2 regions of the Limnohabitans sp. TEGF002 genome follow, and region 1 is predicted to be linked to the other one. Evidence: predicted binding sites of a transcription regulator. Region 1 holds the regulator's gene; the other holds the start of a gene.

Region 1 (8,135 bases):
TGCGGTCAGGACGCAGACTTTTCACCTGCTCCAGCGTGCGGTCAAAAGACTCGGGCGTTTGCAGGGGCAAGCCGTAAATCAAATCGACATTGACCGATTCAAAACCGAGTCGGCGGGACGCCTCGACCAAGGCAAACACCTGGTCTGCAGGCTGGATGCGGTGCACGGCTTTTTGCACCGCAGGGTCAAAGTCCTGAACGCCAAAACTCAGGCGGTTGAAACCCAACTCGGCCAGAAACGCCAGCCGTTGCTCATTCACGGTGCGGGGATCCACTTCGACCGAATATTCACCACCCGGCACGAATTGGAAGTGCTCACGCAGCATGGCCATGAGTTGGCCTAACTCCTCGTCGCTCATGAAGGTGGGTGTGCCGCCGCCCAGATGCAATTGACTGACCGACTGGCCGCGCCCCAAATGGCGGGTGTGCAACTCGACCTCTTTGCGAAGGTAACGCAAATATTCCGTAGTCCGCTCTTTGTGTTTGGTGATGATTTTGTTGCAGGCGCAGTAATAGCAAAGCGATTCGCAAAACGGAATGTGCACATACAGCGACAGCGGTACTTGCTTGCCCACCGGGCCCGATTGGCGCTGTTTCAAGGCTTGCACGTAATCGGCCTCTCCAAAGGCTTCGACAAAGCGATCGGCTGTGGGGTAAGAGGTGTAGCGCGGGCCGGGCACGTCAAAGCGAGCCAGCAATTGCGGTGAGATGACGGACATGTGTCTGCCCCTTAATTCGAATGTAAACAGAACAAGGCCTCACTTTGCCTGCTTGCATCTGCTCATGTGTTGACTCAGGTCAAACCCTTTACCGGTTTTCGGGGATTTCTGGCAAGGACCGGGTATACCCTCAAATTCAGCGCTTGATTCGGTATAAGCTCAAGTCTTGATCCAAGGCAAATCCATTGCTCAACCAAGAGATAAACCATGAATCCCCAAGCCATCAAAGTCGCCTGCTCCAACTGCAATTTGCGCGAATTGTGCATGCCCATGGGCCTGAGCGACCATGACCTCAACCGCCTCGATGACCTCGTGGCCGTGCGCCGCAAAATCAAACGTGGCGACACCCTGTTCACTAACGGTGAAAAGTTCACGTCGCTCTACGCCATCCGCACCGGCTTCTTCAAAACCTGTCTGGCCACCGAAGACGGGCGCGATCAGGTCACGGGCTTTCAAATGGCGGGCGAGATCATTGGGCTGGACGGCATCGTGAACGACCAGCACAGCTGCGATGCGGTGGCACTCGAAGACGCCGAAGTCTGTGTCATGCCCTTTGACCGAATCGAAGAAATCTCGCGCGAAGTCACCGCTTTGCAGCACCACGTGCACAAGATCATGAGCCGAGAGATCGTGCGCGAGCATGGCGTGATGTTGCTTTTGGGCAGCATGCGGGCCGAAGAACGACTGGCCGCTTTTTTGCTGAATCTGGTGCAACGTTTGCACGCCCGAGGTTTCTCACAGTCCGAGCTGGTGCTGCGCATGACGCGCGAAGAAATTGGCAGCTACCTGGGCCTGAAGCTCGAAACCGTGAGCCGTACGTTTTCGAAGTTTGTGGAAGACGGCACCGTGGAAGTCAAGCAGCGCCACGTGCGCATTCTGGACACCGAGGGACTGCAGCGGCTGGTGAACAACACCTCACATTGCCACTGAGCCCTAGGCTCAAGCACTGAACAGGTGGTTCGGTGTCTTAACGGTTCACTTCAGCCGAGGACAGACCCAGCAGCGCAGTCAATGCGCTGGACACGATGGCCAAGGCCCAAAACGCAAAAAAGGCCAGCGTGTAAATTGCTTGCCTGGACAGGTCCAGGTCTTGCCCGAACCAATGCAGGTCGTGCGGATCCACAAACGCGAAGACCAAAACTTCCAGCAGTCCCGCCACCAAAAAAGCAGGCCAGGTGATCCACATCCAGCGTTGAGCGAGCATGGTGTCTCCTTTCGGAATCAGGGTTTGGTGGGTTCAGCAGCAGGCGCTTGCAGCGCAGCAGGCAACTCGCCCGTGGCCACATGGTTGCGTCCTTGCATGGCGGGGACATGGGTGATGCCCTGGCGCTCTTGCATGGCGGTGCGTGGCGTGACGTTGAGCACCGGATCGGGGTTGGTCGCGGCAATGTAGAACGTGATGAAACCAGCCACCACCACCACGGCGGGGCCACCAATGACCATCCACACCAATCCAAAACGCCACCAGGGTTGCCCCTCTTTGCTCACATTCAGAACCTTGTTCATGGCTGTCTTTCAAAAATAGGGGTCACTCAACGAGGGACCAGAAACACGGTTTTTTCGCTCAGCTGACCGACCGATTGGCCATCTGTCGATCGGGACTCGATGTGGAAATGGATCGGGTGCGAACCTGCGGGCGCTGCGTCGTAGGGCACTTGCAATCGCACGGACACCCATCGAGACTCGGTGGCCCCCACCTCCACCATCGGCTCAGTGGCCAGGGCCAGGCCCGGCAGACCCTCGACTTGCAACTGGAAAGTCAAGTTCTGCTCTGCCGCATTCATGATTTGCAAGCGGTACACGTTTTCAATTTTGCCGCCCACCACAATGCGGGCCATGGTGGCGCGGTCGCGCACGATGTCCACCTTGAACGGGTCTCGGTTCCACAAGGACACGCCAACACCAATGATGATGGCCCACAGCACAGTGGTGTAGACCAACACGCGAGGTCGGAAAATGCGCCGCAGCGTTTGCGCCCAGGCCCAGCCCTTGTCCATGGCGTTTTGCGTGGAGAACTTGATCAAGCCCCGCTCGTAGCCCACCTTGTCCATCACAGTGTCACACACGTCCACACAGGCGCCACAGCCAATGCATTCGTACTGCAAACCTTTGCGGATGTCGATGCCCGTGGGGCAGACCTGCACACACAAGGTGCAGTCCACACACGCGCCCAGCCCCAGGGCTTTGGGGTCTGCTTTTTTGGAGCGGGCACCGCGCGGCTCACCCCGCGCTTCGTCGTAGGTGACGATCAAAGTGTCCTTGTCGAACATGGCGCTCTGAAAACGCGCATAGGGGCACATGTATTTGCATACCTGCTCGCGCATGAAGCCTGCATTGCCGTAGGTGGCAAAACTGTAAAACAAGATCCAGAAAACTTCCCAAGGGCCAAACCCCAGCGACAAGATAGATGCCGTCAAATCGCGAATCGGCGTGAAGTAGCCGACAAAGCTGAACCCTGTCCAGAGTGACAACACGATCCAAGCCAGTTGCTTGCCCGTTTTGCGCCAGGCCTTGTTAAAGCTCATTGGCGCATCGTCCAGGCGCATGCGCGCGGAACGGTCGCCTTCAAACTGACGCTCGATCCACAGGAAAATTTCGGTGTAAACAGTTTGCGGGCAAGCAAAGCCACACCACAAACGCCCGGCGACTGCCGTGAACAAAAACAGCGACAGCGCAGAGATGACCAGCAAAGCCGTCAGGTAAATGAAGTCCTGCGGATACAACACCAGACCAAAAATGTAGAAACGGCGAGCGCCCAAGTCGAACAGCACCGCCTGGCGCTGCCCCCACTCCACCCAGGGCAAGCAGTAGAAGACCAACTGCGTGATCACCACCATGAGCCAACGCCATTTGGCGAACACGCCCTGAACACTGCGGGGGTAAATTTTTTGGTGCGCTTGGTACAGCGACACCATTTCCACATCGCCCTCGGCGGGCACGGGGGTGATGGGAATCACACTGCGAGAGGGGCGTTCTTCGGGGATGGACAAAATGCAGGCCTTGGTTCAAATGCTGCATCAGGCCCAGCCTGATGCAGGAGGGTCAGATCACTTGGCAGGGCTCAGTGCGGCGCTGGTCACAGCGTTGTTGGACAGGCCCCAGACGTAAGACGCCAAGACATGGATCTGGCCTTCGGTCAATTTGGCGGCCTGTGCGGGCATCTGGTTGACCTTGCCGTTGTTGATGATGTTCACGATGGCGTTCTCACCCCAGCCGTGCAACCAAGTGTCGTCTGTCAGGTTGGGCGCGCCCATGGCGTGGTTGCCCTTGCCGTCCATGCCGTGGCAAGCAGCGCAAGCACCGAACTTGGATTTGCCCAGTTGTGCACGCAGCGAGTCGTGCGGGCTCTTGGACAAACTCAACACGTAGTGCGCCACGTTGCGCACGTCTTCGGGCGTGCCCACGGCCGCAGCCATGGGCGGCATGTTGCCCATGCGCCCTTGCACCAAGGTGGTTTTAATCGCATCAGGCGTGCCACCATACAACCAATCTGCATCGGCCAAGTTGGGGAAGCCTTTGCTGCCCCGTGCATCAGAGCCGTGGCACTGGGCACAGTTGTTCATGAACAGGCGGTCGCCAATGGCCAGGGCTTGGGGGTCCTTGGACACTTGCTCGGGAGGCATGCCCTGGAACTTGGCATACAGCGGTGCGACTTCGGCATTGCCTTTGGCCACTTCGGCCTCGTACTGACCGGCCGAAGACCAGCCAAATTTGCCGGCAAAGTTGCCTGCACCCGGGTACATGGCCAGGTAAACGAAGGCAAAAATGATGGTGATGATGAACAAGCCGACCCACCAACGGGGCAAGGGGTTGTTCATCTCGCGCAGGTCACCATCCCAGACGTGGCCGGTGGTGTTGTCGTTGGCGGTCATGGCCTTGGCCTTGCCGCTGAACCACAACAAAAGCAGACAGGCAATGATGCTGACCAGCGTGATGCCGGCCACATACAAGTGCCAGAAGTTGCTGATGAAGTCACTCATGGAGTTTCCTTGAAGTATTTTTTTGAGTTCTGAAGGACCGCTCAGTCGTCTTGGCGAAACGGCAATTGCGCCGCCTCGTCAAAGCTGGCCTGGTTGCGCCGAGACCATGCCCAAACCACGATGCCGACAAAGGCAATGAAGGCGAGGACGGTCACGATGGATCGCAAAGTATTGATGTCCATGGCTATGCCTTATTTGCGGTGAATGCCGAGCACTTGCAGGTAAGCAATGACCGCATCCAACTCGGTTTTGCCTTTGACTTCATCGGCCGCTTTGGCCAACTCTTCATCGGCGTAAGGTGCGCCCAAAGTCCGCAGAGCTGACATGCGAGCCACCACCGTGGCGTGGTCGGCCGCCGTCTTTTCCAACCATGGGTAAGCGGGCATGTTGGATTCAGGCACCAAATCACGGGGATTGGTCAAGTGAATGCGGTGCCATTCGTCGCTGTATCGGCCGCCCACACGGGCCAGATCGGGGCCGGTGCGCTTGGAGCCCCACTGGAAGGGACGGTCGTAGACGAATTCACCCGCCAGCGAGTAAGAGCCGTAGCGCAGGGTTTCAGCGCGGAAGGGGCGAATCATCTGCGAGTGGCAGTTGTAGCAACCTTCGCGCACATAGACATCACGGCCGACGACCTGCAAAGCGGTGTAAGGCTTGAGGCCAGGCACCGGTTCGGTGGTGGACTTTTGGAAGAACAAGGGCACGATTTCGACCATGCCACCAACCAACAAGACGATGAAGATCAGAACGATCATCAAAAAATTGTTGGTCTCGACTTTCTCGTGCGACAAGCCGCCTGATTTTGGGTTTTGAGCCATTCTTAATTTCTCCTCAGTGTGCAGGTGCGAGTGTCGGGATCTGGACTTCCACCGACCGGCCCATGGACACGGTCTTGAAAGTGTTCCAAAGCATGATGACCATGCCACTCAGGTACAACACGCCACCCAGCAAACGCAAGGCATAAAACGGGAAGGTGGCTTTGACAGACTCCACAAAGGTGTAAGTCAAGGTGCCGTCGGCATTGATGGCGCGCCACATCAAGCCCTGCATCACACCGGCAATCCACATCGCGGCGATGTAGATCACGATGCCGATGGTGGCTGTCCAGAAGTGGATTTCGATGGCCTTGACGCTGTACATCTTTTTCTGACCGAACAAACGGGGAATCAGGTAGTACATGGAACCCATGGTCACCAAACCCACCCAACCCAAGGCACCCGAGTGCACATGGCCCACGGTCCAGTCGGTGTAGTGGCTCAGCGCGTTCACGGTTTTGATGGACATCATCGGACCTTCGAAGGTCGACATGCCGTAGAAAGACAGAGACACGATCAGGAATCGCAGGATCGGATCGTCACGCAGTTTGTGCCAGGCGCCCGACAAGGTCATGATGCCGTTGATCATGCCGCCCCAGCTGGGCGCCAACAAAATGAGCGAGAAGACCATGCCCACCGACTGAGTCCAGTCAGGCAAAGCGGTGTAGTGCAGGTGGTGAGGACCGGCCCACATGTAAGTGAAGATCAGCGCCCAAAAGTGCACGATCGACAGGCGGTACGAATACACAGGACGCTCGGCCTGCTTGGGAATGAAGTAATACATCATGCCCAGGAAGCCCGCCGTCAAGAAAAAGCCCACGGCGTTGTGGCCGTACCACCATTGCACCATGGCGTCTTGCACACCCGCATAAGCGGAGTAAGAGTGCAGCAGGCCTGTGGGCAACTGGATGTTGTTGACGATGTGCAACAAAGCCACGGCGATGATGAACGCACCAAAGAACCAGTTGGCCACATAAATGTGACGCACTTTACGGATGCCCACCGTGCCAAAGAACACAAAAGCAAACGCCACCCAGACCACGGCGATCAACACATCAATGGGCCAAATCAGCTCAGCGTATTCCTTGCTTTGGGTCAGGCCCAGAGGCAAAGAAATGGCGGCCAAGACAATGACCAGCTGCCAGCCCCAGAAGGTGAAAGCGGCCACCTTGTCGTTGATCAAGCGCACATTGCAGGTGCGCTGAACCACGTAATAGGCGGCTGCAAACAAGCCACAACCACCGAACGCGAAAATCACCGCGTTGGTGTGCAAGGGCCGCAGACGGCCATAACTGAGCCAGGAAATACCGAAGTTGAGTTCCGGCCAAGTCAGCTGGGCAGCGATGATCACGCCCACCAGCATGCCCACCACACCCCATACCACCGTCATGATGGCGAACTGCCTGACAACTTTGTCGTTGTAGGTCGTCGCCTGCATATTGGCAAATTGCATTTTCACCTCTTGTTTTTAAAAAATCTACTTTTGAAGTGTGCCCGGGTATATGCCTTGGACACTTGATCAAAATCAATCGTCACGCAAAATGCGATCGCCTTCGGCCTCAATGTCTTCAAATTGGCCTCGGTCAATGGCCCACCACAGCCCCGCCAAAATGAAAAAAACCAAGGCCACAGACAAAGGAATCAACAAATAAAGAATGTCCATGCTGTTTCTCAAACGGGTTGAAGGACCAGCGCCGGCTGCTGCAGCGACTGTGGCAAGGCCTGCGACAGGCGCAAAGCATTGAGCACCACCAGCAAAGAGCTGAGCGCCATGCCCAGACCCGCAGCCCAAGCGGGCAGCCAGCCCATCAAGGCCAGCGGCACACAAGCGGCGTTGTAAAAAGCCGCCCACCACAGGTTTTGCCGCACGATGCGCATCGTCTGGCGGCTGCGTTGCAACGTGCTGACCAACACATCGAGCTGCCCGCCCATCAACACAAAATCGGATTTGGATTGCGCCAGCGGCACCGCCTGGCCCAAGGCAAAAGAGACATCGGCCCCGGCCAGCACCGGGCCGTCGTTCAGGCCATCGCCCACCATGGCCACTTTGTGTCCTTGGGTCTGCAAGGCCTGCAGCACTTGCAATTTGTGCTGGGGGCTGCAGCCGCCTTGCGCATCGGCAATGCCCACGGCCTGGGCCACTTGGGCCACCGCAGCGGGGCCGTCACCCGACAAAACCTTCAGGGTCAAACCCATTTGAGCCAAGGCACGCACCACACCTGCCGCCTCGGGGCGCACTTGCTCGGCCAATTCAAAGCTGGCCAGCCAGCCCGACGCATCGGCCAGGCTGACCTGCAGGTGGTGCCCGGCGCGTGCCGGGGCCGCACAAAAAGCAGCCGAGCCCAAACGCAAGGCTTGATGCCCTTGACCTGTCTGCGTCAAAACACCTTGCACCCCCTGCCCCGCCTGCTCACTCACATCGTGCGCGGCCAGCGCTTCCAGTTCATGCAACCGCCCAGCGGCCTCAGCGCGGCGCCGAGCCTCGGACCACAAGGCACGCGAGACCGGGTGCAAGGAATGCCGCGCGAGACTGCCTGCCCAGTTCAGGGCCTGTGCCTCGCTCACGCCATCGCGTGTGTGGATGCGGGCCACTTCAAAAGCATCGCGCGTCAGGGTGCCGGT
Region 2 (8,135 bases), 1.4 Mb from region 1:
ACCAGAATCAGGCCCATCAAACGTTCAAAGGCAGAGACCACGCGCAAACCCACCACGCGTTGCAGGCGTTCAGCCAGCAGCAACACCACGGCGCACACCAGCATGGTCACCGTGAGCGCAGCGACCCACTCCAAGCGCCTCTCGGGCGCTTGGCTGACCAACAGCAACACCGTCGCCATGGCCGAAGGGCCTGCCAAGGCAGGAATGGCCAAGGGCACGATCAAGGGCTCAGCCACAGGCACGGGGGTGTCTTGGGGTGGGGGCGGAAAGATCATCCGCAAAGCAATCAAAAACAGCACCACCGCGCCGCCGATTTGCAGGGAAACGTCCGACAAGCTCAAGGCTTTCAGGAACGATTGCCCCACGAACATAAAAGCCAGCAGCAGACCGAAAGCAATCAACACTTCACGCACGATGACGCGGGCACGCCGCTCGGGCGGAACTGCTCGCAAGGTGTTGACAAAAATCGGGATGTTGCCCAGCGGGTCGGTGATCAGCAGCAGCAAGATGGTGGCCGAAGCAAAGGTGTGCTCCATGCCCATCAGCTCGCGTAAACCGTGCTCAGGTCGGCAAAGCCTTTGACTTCAATCGGGTTGCCGAATGGGTCCATGAAGAACATGGTCCATTGCTCGCCGGGCTGACCGGCAAAGCGCAAGTGAGGTTCGACCACGAAGTTGAAATTGGCCGCTTGCAATCGGTCTGCCAGGGCTTGCCAATCGTCCTTTTGCAAAACCAGGCCGAAGTGCGGCATGGGTACCATGTGGTCGCCGACACGGCCCGTGAGGGTCGTTTTGAAAGGCTCGCCCAAGTGAAGGGAAATCTGGTGTGTGAAAAAGTCAAAGTCCACCCAGGTGTCGGTGGAGCGACCCTCTTGGCAGCCGAGGAGGCCGCCATAAAAACGGCGGGCCTCGTCGAGGTCGGTGACATGAAAAGCAAAATGAAAAAGGCTGTGCATGCCCGAAAGCATATCAGCCAGTTAGGCGCTGGGGCAGCCGGAACAACCCGAATGCACCCACCCGCCTGAGCAGGGCTGCCGCAAGCGCTCAGGTATGCGAGGGGTCTGCTGCCATCGCGTCAAATTTCTTGAAATACTGTTTGGCCATGGCCACCAGTTGCGCATCCGAGGGGTGATCGCTGGCGATGCTGTCGACAACAACCGCTGCAATGCTTTTTTGGTGGGTGGTGCACCAATCTCGGAATTCGTTGCGTGCCAAGCTTGGGCCCGTCAACAGCACTTCGCGTGCGCCCGCCAGCGCTTTGGCCACCTCCGCAAAAAAGGCCGCAGTGTCTCCGGCTTTGCCTTGGTGTTTGTGGTGGCTGCGCGATTTGATGCGCTGCGCTTCAACGTGCTCACGGTCAAACATGACCACATGGGCTTCTTGGTGGTCCATCCAGACCACAGCATGAAAAGTACTCATTAACATCCTTGGTTAAAAATCAACGGCGCTGCTCGACCACAGTCTGGCAATCGATGCAGCGTTTGGCGGTTGGGTAAACGTTCAGGCGTGCAGGCGGGATGCTCACGCCACAGGCGGTGCAATGGCCATAGGTGCTCGCATCCATGCGTTCCAGTGCTGCTTCGATGTCTCCCAGCTCGGCCGTTTCGTGTTCGTTCATGGCGAACTCTTCGTCGCGCTCGGAAATGGCTTGGGCTTGGTCATCCAAGCTGCGCACATCATGTTCAGCGGCCATATCGGCGCGTGAAACCAAACCACCACGCTCTTGGGCGATGCGTTGCAGCAGTTGCGTGCGCTCATGCAAAAGGCGCTCGCGGTGGGCGGAGAGGGATGGGGTGTGGGATGAAGTCATGGCTTCATCCTATGCGTCTGGGGTGACGCGGTATTGATGTGGGTCAACCCCAGAGCCACATGGCATTTGCCATGGGTCGGGGTTGATGTGCCTTAAGTGCTCAAGCGCACAGACTCAGCTTTTGGCTTTCATGCGCGACATCATCAAATCCATATTGGCTTTGCGGTCGGCGTTGACTTTTTGCATGTGGGGGCGCTCACCCATCATCTTCAGGTAGTCGCGAGCTGGCAGGTCTGCCAAAAAGTCTTTGCCGTAAATGACTTTGGTCACGCCAGAGATCAAAGGCAGGTGGGTCACGGCCGCGCAGTCGGCCAGCGTCAGGCTGTCGCCCGCCACAAAAGGCGAAAACTTGGCCAGCTTGGCAAACGCGGCGACGTTCTTTTCGAGTTGCGCGCCCACTTTTTCTTTCACCGAGTCGCTCACCTTGCCACCAAAAAAGGCTTCTGGGTACAGGTTGCGAGCGACCAGCTCCAGGTGCAAGTCCAAAAACAGCGCCAATTCGCGGACTTTGGCAGCAGCAAAAGGATCGGCAGGGATCAAGGGGTTTTGTGGGTACTTTTGCTCGATGTATTCCAGCATCACGGCCGATTCGCACATCGCGCCATCGGGGGTTTTGAGGTAAGGCACTTTGCCCAAGGGGCTGGCGGCAGCGTCGGTGGCACCGACCCAAGCCAATTCTTCTTCGAAGGGCACGCCTTTTTCGAGCAGGGCGAATTTGACTTTGTTGTGGTAATTGCTGGCTGCAAAGCCGCAGAGTGTGAGCATGGGATTCTCCAGTTGTTAAGCAATCAGCAAAGATTAGCCCAAGCCGGTGAACCGAAGAGTCACCAATATGCCTGTAAGGTCCGTATCAAGGCACCCACCCAAAATATTGCCACTTATTATTCGGAGCCCTTATGTTGGAGCGCCTGGTTTACCGCTCACAAGCCACCCACAAGCTGGGCAGCTTGCACTTGTTCAATTTGCTGGTTCAGTGCCGCAAGCGCAACCTGAGCCTGGGCATCACGGGGCATTTGCTCTACACCGAGGAAATCTTTGTCCAGTGCATCGAGGGCCCTTCGGGCTCGCTCGATGCTTTATGGAAAAGCCTGCAGCGCGATGAGCGGCACCACAGCTTGCAGCTTTTGTCGCGAGGCCCTATCACCGATCGGCAGTTTTCAGATTGGGCGATGGCCTTTTCGTCCTATGCGCACTTTGACAAGTACGACATCCCCGGTTTTTTCCCGGTGGATGCCAAGGGCATGTCCAGTGCGGCAGACCGTTGCGCACAGTGGGGCGCCCAGTCTTTGTCCGCCGAAAATGACCATGCAACGGCCTGAAAAGAGCTGGGCATTGACCGATCAAGTCTGGGTCAGCGTCTAAACCAGCGCATGGAAAGGCCCATGGCCAGCAAAGCCAAAACACCCGCCAGCGCCGCCAGCAAAGCGCTGATTTCGGTGTCACGCCGCTCCAGCGTGAACTTGGATGAAAGGTGCTGGTAAATGTTGGCAAGTTCACTGGCGTTGGTAGCCCTGAAAAACTCGGCGCCTGTGGTCTCTGCTACTTTTTGCAAGGCCTCTTCATCGACCCTGGCATAGAAAGAAAAGCCCTCCAAACCGGGTATGAAGCCATTGGGCGTGCCAAAGGCCACGGTGTACACACGCACCCCCTTGGAAGCTGCCCACTTGGCCACTTCGACCGGATCGGGCCCGGTGGTGCGGCGCCCATCGGAAAGCAAGATCACCGCACCGGCCGTGTACGAGCCCACAGGCACTGGTTTGGATGGCTCTGCGGACCCGGGGGCAGGGCGCTGGTCCAGCGATCTCCCTGACAGCCCACCGCTTTGCGCTGCCAAGCTGCCCGATTTGAATTCGGCGCCGTACAACACCGACTCCAAGTCAATGGCCGACTCGGGCAACAAGGTGTTCAGGGCCACTAGCAAGCCACTGCCGGTGGCCGTGCCGCGCTGCAGTTGAAAACCATCGATGGCGGCCAGCAACTCATCTTTTTGGTCCGTCACGCCCTGGACCAGTTGCGCATTGCCAGCAAAAGAAACGACGGCCACACGCACATGGCCTGGCAGTTCTTGCAAAAAGGATTTGGCTGCCTGCTGGGCCGCTACGATGCGGCTGGGCGGCACGTCTTCGGCCAGCATGCTGCGCGACACGTCCATGGCCAGCACCAGGGTCAGGTAGTCGGCAGGCAAAGAGATCCGGGCACTGGGCCTGGCGGTGCCGAGCAGCACCAGAGTCAGGGCGCACAGCAGCAAAGCGGGGGGAATGTGCCTGCGGATTCGGTGCCCCGGGCCCAAAGCGGGCCGGATCAGCGCCAGGCTGGAATAACGTACCACATCGGTGCGTTTGCGGCGCAAAGCCCGGATGTACCCCACCACCAACAGGGGGATCAACAGCAATAGCCAAAGCAGCTCGGGCCAGATAAAGTGCATGTTGTGTGGCGTGCTATGAAGTCTGGCCACTGTATCACCGAAGGCTCCATCAACGATGAAACGCGCCGCGCTCTACAGCCGAAAGCCCTCTGGACAAGGGGCTGACAGAATGCTTCCTGCACCGGCAAAAGCGGACGATACCCATCCAGCGCGCACGGCTTCCCGCAGCAGCAACATCACCCAGCGCTTGCAACGCCTACCGCTTTGGGCCGCTTTGCTGCTGTGCGCCTTGCTCAGCGCCACGCTCACTTGGGCCCTGACCCGGCAGGTGGGCGCACCCCAGCGGTTGACCCAAGACGACATCAACGCGGCGGTGCTGCACACCCTGAACACCCAGGAACTGCCTTCGCGGACCGCACGCGCTGCGCAGCTGATCGCGCCTTCGGTGGTGCGTGTGAACACTCAAGACGAAGACCAGAAAAACCCCAAAGGCGAGATGCAAAACACCGGCGTGGGCTCTGGCGTGGTGATCTCGGAAGAAGGCGTCATCCTGACCAACTTGCATGTGGTGCAAGGTGCCAAACGCATTCAGGTCACTTTTGCCGATGGCACGGAATCGGAAGCGCTGGTGATTGGTGTGCAACCTGAAAACGATCTGGCGGTGATCAAGGCCAAGCGCCTGCCCGATGACTTGCAGCCCGCCACGCTGGGCAGCAGCCAGAACCTGCAGCCGGGTGATGAAGTGGTCGCGGTCGGTTTTCCCTTTGGCATCGGGCCCTCGGTCTCGGCCGGCGTGGTCTCGGGCCTGAACCGGTCTTTCGGCTCTGAGGGCAAAACCATGATGCGCGGCCTGATCCAGGCCGATGCTGCCGCCAACCCCGGCAACTCGGGTGGCCCGCTGATCAACATGGCCGGCGAAGTGGTGGGCATCGTGACCGCTATCCTCAACCCCACCTCGGCCCGCACCTTCATTGGCATCGTGTTTGCCGCCACCATTGAAAGCGCAGGCGGCGGCATGGGCGTGTCGCCGTTTTGATTTTGATGACCCACCCGATCTGAAAGGCTTTGTGCATGAACCCCCCTGAATTGGCATGGAACCAGGGCCAGACGCCCCAAGGCACTGCTGTCAACGCCGCGCTGATGGAGCGTGTGCTCTATGAAGTCAAACGCGTGGTGGTGGGGCAAGACGCTTTCCTCGAACGCATTCTGGTGGCCATCCTGGCGCAAGGCCATTTGCTGATTGAAGGCGTGCCGGGGCTGGCCAAAACCCTCACCGTGAACACGCTGGCAAAAACCGTGAGTGGCAGCTTCAAGCGCATCCAGTTCACACCCGATTTGTTGCCTGCCGACTTAGTGGGGACCCGCATCTTCAACCTCAAAACCAGCGAGTTCAGCACCGTGCTGGGGCCGGTGTTTGCCAACCTGCTGCTGGCCGACGAAATCAACCGTGCGCCCGCCAAAGTGCAAAGCGCCCTGCTCGAAGTCATGCAAGAGCGGCAAGTCACGATCGCAGGCGAAACCCATGCCGTGCCCCGTCCCTTTTTGGTGATGGCCACGCAAAACCCGATCGAGACCGAGGGCACCTACCCTCTGCCCGAGGCGCAAGTGGACCGCTTCATGATGAAGGTGGTGGTGGGCTACCCCACCGAGGCAGAAGAGTTCGTGATCGTGCAGCGCGTGACCGGCATGCCTGCCACCGCAGCGGCCGTGGCCGACACCGCACAGATCATGGCACTTCAGGCGCAATGCCGCCAAGGCTATGTGGATCCGGCCCTGGTGCAGTACGCCGTGAAGCTGGTGGCGGCCACGCGCGATCCGGTGCGCTGCGGCTTGGCCGAACTGGCGCCCTATTTGACTTTTGGTGCCAGCCCCCGCGCCACCATCGCCCTGATCGAAGGCGCTCGGGCGCTGGCCTTTCTGCGCGGTCGCCCCTACGCCCTGCCGCAAGACCTGATCGACTTGGTGCCCGATGTGCTTCGCCACCGCTTGGTGCTGTCGTACGAAGCCTTGTCCGAAGGCATGACGGCCGATGCGCTGATCCTGAAAATCCTGCAGGCCGTGCCCGCCCCGAGTCAACCCCTGGACCGCCATGTTCAGCTGGCTGCGCAAGAAGCGAACTGAGGCCACGGCCGAGGCAGGCACGGGCCAAGCCCAGGCCTCTGCGTCTGGCGTGCCCGGCGCAGACTCGTCATGGCCCAACGCAGCGCAATGGCTGAAAAGGCTGGAATGGACTGTGCTCAAACGGCTCGATGGCCAGCTGCAAGGCGACTACCGCAGCTTGTTTCGCGGCAGCGGTCTGGTGCTGGCCGATCTGCGTGAATACCAGGCGCACGACGACGTGCGTCACATCGACTGGAACGTGACCGCCCGCATGCAAACCCCATATGTGCGAGAACACCAGGAGGACCGCGAAATCGCCGCTTGGTTTGTGGTGGACCTGTCTGCCTCGGTGGCTTTTGGCTCGAGCCCAACCAGCAAACGCCATCTGGCCTGCAGCATCGTGACCGTGTTGTCCAAGCTGTTGTCACAACACGGCAACCGCGTGGGCCTGATGCTGTTCACCGGACAAGACCGCGCCCACAGCGTGGTACCCGCCCGTTCGGGCAGGCGGCATTTGCTGCACATCGTCCACCAGATGCTGCAGGCGAGCCAAGCGCCAAACCAAGCCCAGGCCGTGCAGACCAGCGCACTGGGGGCATGGCTGGCGCAGGCCCAGTCGGTGCTCAAGCGCCGCTCGGCGGTGTTTGTGGTGTCCGACTTCATCAGCTCCACCGGGTGGGAAAAACCTCTGGCCCAGTTGGCCAGGCGTCATGAAGTGGTGGCGGTGCGGCTGCGTGACCCGCTGGAGATGGCCTGGCCCGACAACACCGGCATGCTGCTAGTTCAAGACGCCGAGTCGGGCGAGCAACTGCTGGTGGACGGCAACGATGCAGCGTTCCGCCAGCGGTTTGCCCAGCAGGCTCAAGACCGTGAAGCCGCTTTGCTGGAGAGCCTTTCTCAAGCCGGTGTGGACTGCCTGGAGCTGAACACCGACGAAGCGATGGACCAAGCCCTGCTGCGTTTTGCACAACTGCGCAAACGCGCCAGCCAGTTGAGCACCGGTGGCCCTGCTGCCTCTTTGGGTAAGCAGCGGCTCGCTCAAGCTGGAGGTGTTCATGCCTGAATGGCACTCGATCCAGTTCGTCTGGCCGCGCCTGCTGTGGCTGCTGGCCAGCTTGCCGCTGTGGCTGGGCCTGTACATCGCTTGGCAACGCCGGGGCGTGCAGCGGGCATGGCCCTCGGCCAGCATGAATGCAGGTGCAAGCAACATCCGCTTCACGCGACACGCGCCGGCGATGCTGGTGCTGTTGGGCTTGGCTGGCTTGTTGGTGGCGATTGCCAGGCCACAGGCTATCTTGCTCTTGCCCAGCCGCATCGACACCGTGATGCTGGCCATCGACAGCTCGGGCAGCATGCGCGCCACCGATGTGCAACCCAGCCGCATCGAGGCGGCCCAGGCCGCCGCCAAAAGCTTTGTGCTGGGCCAGCCTGGCCAAGTCAAATTGGGTGTGGTGAGCGTGGCAGGAGCGGCTGCGCTGGTGCAGGCACCCACCGACCAACGCGACCTGGTCATCCAGGCCATTGAGCAGCTGAGTCTGCAACCCGGCTCGGCCTTGGGCAGTGGCATCGTGATCGCACTGCATGCCATGCTGCCCGGCTCGGGCCTGGACGTGCGCGGGCTGATTGAGGGCGAGACCAGCCCCCAGCCCGCAAGCGGGGCACCCCTGGGTGGCGCCACACCCGCACCCCCAGAAACCGCAGGCAATTCAGGCACGGCCCCGCGCAAGCCGGTCAGCCTGCCCAAAGTGCCACCCGGCTCCAACACGGCTGCGGCCATCGTGCTGCTCAGCGATGGCCAAAGCAATGTGGGGCCTGATGCCGTCAAGATGGCCCAAGTGGCCGCCGATCTGGGGGTGCGCGT

The links. Region 1 encodes FNR, which switches genes on or off when oxygen is low (the NO sensors DNR and NnrR bind a similar motif). Its sites were predicted from a motif close to TTGATNNNNATCAA; they were not measured.
Region 2: ACZ5SR_RS02410 (TraR/DksA family transcriptional regulator) is a predicted target of FNR. The motif match lies at 1,843-1,856, and genes of this name have one in related genera.

Annotation. Positions count from the first base shown of each region.
Region 1 is NZ_AP029224.1:1,889,431-1,897,565, forward strand. Features, by position in the region: gene hemN (oxygen-independent coproporphyrinogen III oxidase) at 1-718, opposite strand, end outside; gene fnr (fumarate/nitrate reduction transcriptional regulator Fnr) at 926-1,648, shown strand; gene ACZ5SR_RS09345 (hypothetical protein) at 1,686-1,922, opposite strand; gene ACZ5SR_RS09350 (nitrogen fixation protein FixH) at 1,940-2,224, opposite strand; gene ccoG (cytochrome c oxidase accessory protein CcoG) at 2,251-3,708, opposite strand; gene ccoP (cytochrome-c oxidase, cbb3-type subunit III) at 3,766-4,698, opposite strand; gene ACZ5SR_RS09365 (cbb3-type cytochrome oxidase subunit 3) at 4,740-4,880, opposite strand; gene ccoO (cytochrome-c oxidase, cbb3-type subunit II) at 4,890-5,516, opposite strand; gene ccoN (cytochrome-c oxidase, cbb3-type subunit I) at 5,530-6,966, opposite strand; gene ccoS (cbb3-type cytochrome oxidase assembly protein CcoS) at 7,039-7,176, opposite strand; gene ACZ5SR_RS09385 (heavy metal translocating P-type ATPase) at 7,185-8,135, opposite strand, start outside.
Region 2 is NZ_AP029224.1:477,872-486,006, forward strand. Features, by position in the region: gene ACZ5SR_RS02395 (MarC family protein) at 1-536, opposite strand, end outside; gene ACZ5SR_RS02400 (VOC family protein) at 542-955, opposite strand; gene ACZ5SR_RS02405 (hypothetical protein) at 1,044-1,418, opposite strand; gene ACZ5SR_RS02410 (TraR/DksA family transcriptional regulator) at 1,438-1,809, opposite strand; gene ACZ5SR_RS02415 (glutathione S-transferase) at 1,924-2,574, opposite strand; gene ACZ5SR_RS02420 (BLUF domain-containing protein) at 2,706-3,128, shown strand; gene ACZ5SR_RS02425 (VWA domain-containing protein) at 3,161-4,234, opposite strand; gene ACZ5SR_RS02430 (S1C family serine protease) at 4,290-5,210, shown strand; gene ACZ5SR_RS02435 (AAA family ATPase) at 5,246-6,295, shown strand; gene ACZ5SR_RS02440 (DUF58 domain-containing protein) at 6,264-7,337, shown strand; gene ACZ5SR_RS02445 (VWA domain-containing protein) at 7,330-8,135, shown strand, end outside.